2 regions of the Neobacillus sp. D3-1R genome follow, and region 1 is predicted to be linked to the other one. Evidence: riboswitches for the same ligand, from Rfam matches in the RefSeq annotation. Region 1 holds a riboswitch; the other holds the start of a gene.
The links. A riboswitch is a leader RNA that binds a small molecule or an ion and turns the genes downstream of it on or off. The one in region 1 is predicted to bind FMN.
Positions count from the first base shown of each region.

Region 1 (2,487 bases):
CATGTGAAAAGTAACGATTTAGTTACATGGGAACATCTACCGATCGCACTAGCTCCAAGTGAGGATTATGACCAGGATGGTTGTTTTTCTGGAAGTGCAATTGAAAAAGGCGGCAAGCTATATTTAATGTATACAGGGAATGTTTGGACAGGAAGAAATCATGATACAGATTTGAAGCAAGTTCAGTGTATAGCATTTAGTGAAGATGGGATACATTTTGAAAAAATAAAGCAAAATCCTGTCATTTCCTCTGCCCCTAATGGAGATATCCATCCATATCATTTTAGGGATCCTAAAGTTTGGAAACATCAAGAGAATTATTATTGTGTGCTAGGCTCCAGAACAAAAGACCATATTGGGCAAATCCTTCTGTATCGATCAAAGGATCTTATCAATTGGGAGTTTATAAATGTTGCTGCTAAAGGGGACGGTAATTTAGGATACATGTGGGAATGTCCTGACATCTTTCATCTTAACGGGAATGATGTTTTAATGATGTCTCCTCAAGGTTTAAGTCCACAAGGATACCTTTATCATAATTTACATCAATCTGGCTATATGTTAGGAGAATTAGATTTTGAAAATGGCATGCTTCATCATGGGGAGTTCCAGCTATTAGATTATGGTTTTGATGTATATGCTCCACAAACCATGATCGACCCTCATGGAAGAAGAATTATGATTGCTTGGATGGCGATGTGGGAAAGTTCCATGCCCGAACAAGAATACAAATGGGCTGGGGCTATGACACTTCCTAGAGAATTAACTATTAAAAATGGCCAAATCATAAGTACACCAGTAAAAGAATTAGAAAAGTTACGTCAGAATCCCTTGTCCTATCAAAATGTAAAGGTTAAAGAAGAAATCGAAATTCCTCATGTGAAAGGAAAATCCATCGAACTTAAATTAATTATTGTTCCTAAAGAAGCGACTACTTTTGGACTAAAACTTAGAGTTAGTGAAAAGGAAGAAACCGTGCTCTCCTATAACAAGGAAACAGAAATGTTTGTGTTTAATCGAAATAAATCTGGAGCAGGACCTGGTGGAGTTCGCGAAGTACCTGTACAACTATTAGATGGACAGCTTCATTTACATATTTTTCTTGATTCCTCGTCGCTTGAGGTATTTATCAATCATGGTGAAAAAGTCATGACAGGTAGAATTTATCCAAGTGAGAGCGCTCAAGGAATCCGATTCTTCGGTGACAAAGAAATAGACCTTATTCATCTAAGTAAGTGGGATTTAAAGATAAATGAGTGATTTCATTTCCTTTTATAAAAGGATTAACGTATAATAAAGAATAATAAATTGAATATTTCCTTCGGGGTAGGGTGAAATTCCCAACCGGCGGTGATGAAGCATCAGCTTCTAAGTCCGTGACCCGTGTAATAAATGTAATTATTATGCGGTGGATCTGGTGTAATTCCAGAGCCGACAGTATAGTCTGGATGGGAGAAGGAATATGTATGGATTTAGTTTTTTTAAATAATGAACTAAAGCCTCTATTTCTTATTGTCATTTTAAGGCCCTGAAGTGAAAACTTTTGGGTCTTTTTTCGTTGAAATAAAGACAAAAGCTTTAAAGTATCCTGCAAAGGAGAATGAATAGCGAATGTTCACAGGAATCATTGAGGAGATTGGCTCTATTTTAACCATTAAGCAAACAGGTGAAGCGATTGTCTTAACAATTGAAGCCAATAAAATCTTAAAAGATGCACAACTGGGTGATAGCATTTCTGTTAATGGTGTTTGTTTAACAGTAACCTCCTTTACGAATAACCAATTTACAGTTGATGTAATGCCGGAAACGGTAAGAGCCACGAGTCTGAAAACTTTAAAACGTGGATCGAAAGTAAATTTAGAAAGAGCAATGGCAGCCGGCGGAAGATTTGGAGGTCATTTTGTCTCTGGCCATGCTGATGGAATAGGAATCATTAAAAGCAAAAAGCAATATGAAAATGCCGTTTACTATGAAATTGGAGTAGAAAGTGAACTTCTTCGATACATTATTTATAAAGGTTCTGTTGCAGTTGATGGTACAAGCTTAACAGTCTTTGGAGTTTCTGATGATCACTTTACCATATCCCTTATTCCTCATACTTTAAGTGAGACTGTCATAGGGTTGAAAGGACCTGGTGATATGGTCAATGTTGAGTGCGACATGCTAGGTAAGTATGTTGATCACTTTTTAGCTAATCGATTGAATACGGAGCAAACTCCAAAAAGAAAGTCGAGTATTACCGAGCAATTTTTAGAAGAAAATGGGTTCAAATAAGGAGAGATAAGAATGTTTGATCCAATTGAAGAAGCGATATATGAACTAATGCAAGGAAGAGTAGTTATTGTTTGTGACGATGAAGATCGTGAAAACGAAGGTGATTTCATCGCGTTGGCAGAAAAAGCAAAGCCTGAAGTGATAAACTTTATGGCTACATATGGAAGAGGGTTAATTTGTATACCGATTGAGGAAAGCCTAGCAGAAAAGCTC
Region 1 is NZ_CP197471.1:994,920-997,406, forward strand. It holds gene ACSBPO_RS04965 (glycoside hydrolase family 32 protein) at 1-1,260, shown strand, start outside; FMN riboswitch at 1,314-1,464, shown strand; gene ribE (riboflavin synthase) at 1,612-2,274, shown strand; gene ACSBPO_RS04975 (bifunctional 3,4-dihydroxy-2-butanone-4-phosphate synthase/GTP cyclohydrolase II) at 2,287-2,487, shown strand, end outside.

Region 2 (2,487 bases), 2.0 Mb from region 1:
GTTATTTTCCTTTAATATCTTTATTATTATTTAGTTTATCCTTTTCCATCAGTTTTGAATTTAAAATGATGATCCCTTTTATAAAGAATATTGGTATATATGCAGGTATGCTTGAATTTTTTACGGATGGCGGAATTAAACTTGCACTTTTGGCGTTATTAACTATTGCATTTTTCATGGTATACTCCGCGTTAAAAATAATAGCAGATACGATTAATGAACTCAGCCTTTTGTTTTTTTCAAAGGAAACCGAAGGGCAAAGCTTAACGAAAATCCGTTCTGGATCGGGAATTTATTTTTTTGCCGGAGCGTTTGCCCTACTCATTAGCTTTTATAGCATATTGGCAGTTTTAGTTGTCTTTTTGATTGCCACCATTAGTTACTTTATTTATTTTGTCCATAAAGTGAGCGGAGAATTAACAATAAGCGGAATTATCGGGGTCATCTTTTTCCAAGTCATTGTATGGGCAACCTTATTAGTTGGGGTTGGCTATATTGCCATCAAAGTATACAACAGTATTTTGGCTAGCTTACCCATTTAATTAAATAGAAATTTAAAAAACTGTACCTGTTTTTGTATCGGTACAGTTTTTTGTTCAATATTTATTCCTTTTCATTTTAGCCCTTTTTTAAGTATAATAGATTGGTATAAAAAAATACGGTCTATCTTCGGGGCAGGGTGAAATTCCCGACCGGCGGTGATGAGTTTTTTCTCTAAGCCCGCGAGCCTGAGTGTAAATGCTCTTTTGGGATTTACATATTTATTGGGCAGGATTTGGTGCGATTCCAAAGCCGACAGTACAGTCTGGATGGGAGAAGATGGAGGTTCTGCGGACGTTCAAAAAATGCAGGTATTGAACGTTTAATTAAGCATGCCTTTGTAATTCTCCCTCAAGTGTCTAGCTTGGGGGTTTTTTATTACAAACTTGCTTTTGCCGAACCTTTCTTCGATAGGAGAGATAGTCCTACAAGGAGAGAGGAACATGAAAAAATTGAATGTCAAAGCTTTAGTATCCATCGGAATGCTTAGCAGTATTTCTTATCTATTAATGCTGCTGAACTTTCCACTGCCGCTATTACCATCATTTTTATTGATTGATTTCAGCGATATTCCTGCATTAATTGCTGCGTTAATCTTTGGACCAGTAGCGGGTATTTTAGTGGAATTAATTAAAAATATCCTTAATTACTTTATGACAGGGAGTGCAACCGGAGTCCCTGTCGGTCATATCGCTAACTTTGTAGCAGGCATTCTTTATATTTTGCCAACTTATTATGTTTATAATAAGCTTAAAACCAAGAAAGGCATGACCTTTGGCTTAATTTTTGGAACAATTGCGATGGCTGTGGTGATGAGTGTGTTGAACTACTTTATCATATTACCAGCTTATACGTATTTCTTACATTTCCCAGCGATGTCTACTCCAGAAATGCGTACGCTGATCGTTACAGGAATTTTGCCATTCAATATATTAAAAGGTTTGTTTATGTCCATCGTATTCTTTCTGATATTTACACGATTAAATACTTGGATAACTAGACAAACATCTTTTAAAAGTGCAGCTTAATTAAATAGATAAGAAAAAGCAACGGTCCTGCTCCGTTGCTTTTTTTTATCTAAGGTAACAAGGTCAACTTTTCAAGCCTTCGAAAATTGTCTAGCTCCAGCGCCTAGCCCCTCGATGGAAGAAGAAAAATCACTTCTTCCTTGGTCAAAATGTTCTCTAGCGTATGAAGTCAAAGTTCAGACTTCATACGCTAGAGAACATTTGCTTGTCGGGGCAAACCAAGGCGCTTGCGCTTTTCTATTTCATAATATCCCGCCATATGAGCAGTTGAGGAGAGGCTTTTTCGATGTTCTCGATATCTTCTGGCTGATCTTTTCCTACCCAAACAGAAGCTGTTAGTCTATCTGTTAGACCAATAAACCAGTAATCTTTATAATCATTCGTTGTTCCTGTTTTCCCGCCTGCATAGCTGTTATCAATATAAGCTTTTCTTGCTGTACCAGAGGTAACCGTTTTTTTGAGAAGTTCACGCACTTTCATAACCGTTTCAGGTTTATAAACCTGAACAGGTGTATCCTTCCATTGATAGATGATATTCCCCTTTAAGTCAGTCACTTTTAGAATGGCATGTGGTTGTTTATAGTTACCTTCATTTGCAAAGGTGGTGTAGGCCCCTGCCAGCTCAAGTGGAGACATTCCGTAAGTAAAGCCGCCAATGGCAGCTGCCAAACGATAGTCTTGCTTGGAAATCTTTTTAAAATGGAACTTTTCCAAGTAGGAAAAGCCTTGCTGAATTCCCATCTGATCGAGTAAACGAACAGCAGGGGTATTATAAGAATGTATAAAGGCATTTTCTATAGAAACCATGCCATATTGCACACCACCATAATTTTCCGGACAATACCCTTGTTTGCAAAACGCAGCACCATTTACGAGTTTCGTAATGGACGTATTGGGTTGATCTAAATAAGGTGCGTAT
Region 2 is NZ_CP197471.1:3,596,876-3,599,362, reverse strand. It holds gene ACSBPO_RS18490 (DUF5366 family protein) at 1-542, shown strand, start outside; FMN riboswitch at 662-825, shown strand; gene ACSBPO_RS18485 (ECF transporter S component) at 984-1,568, shown strand; gene ACSBPO_RS18480 (transglycosylase domain-containing protein) at 1,806-2,487, opposite strand, start outside.
Region 2: it holds a riboswitch for FMN, as region 1 does, so the genes downstream of both, ACSBPO_RS18485 (ECF transporter S component) here and ribE (riboflavin synthase) in region 1, are expected to answer to the same signal.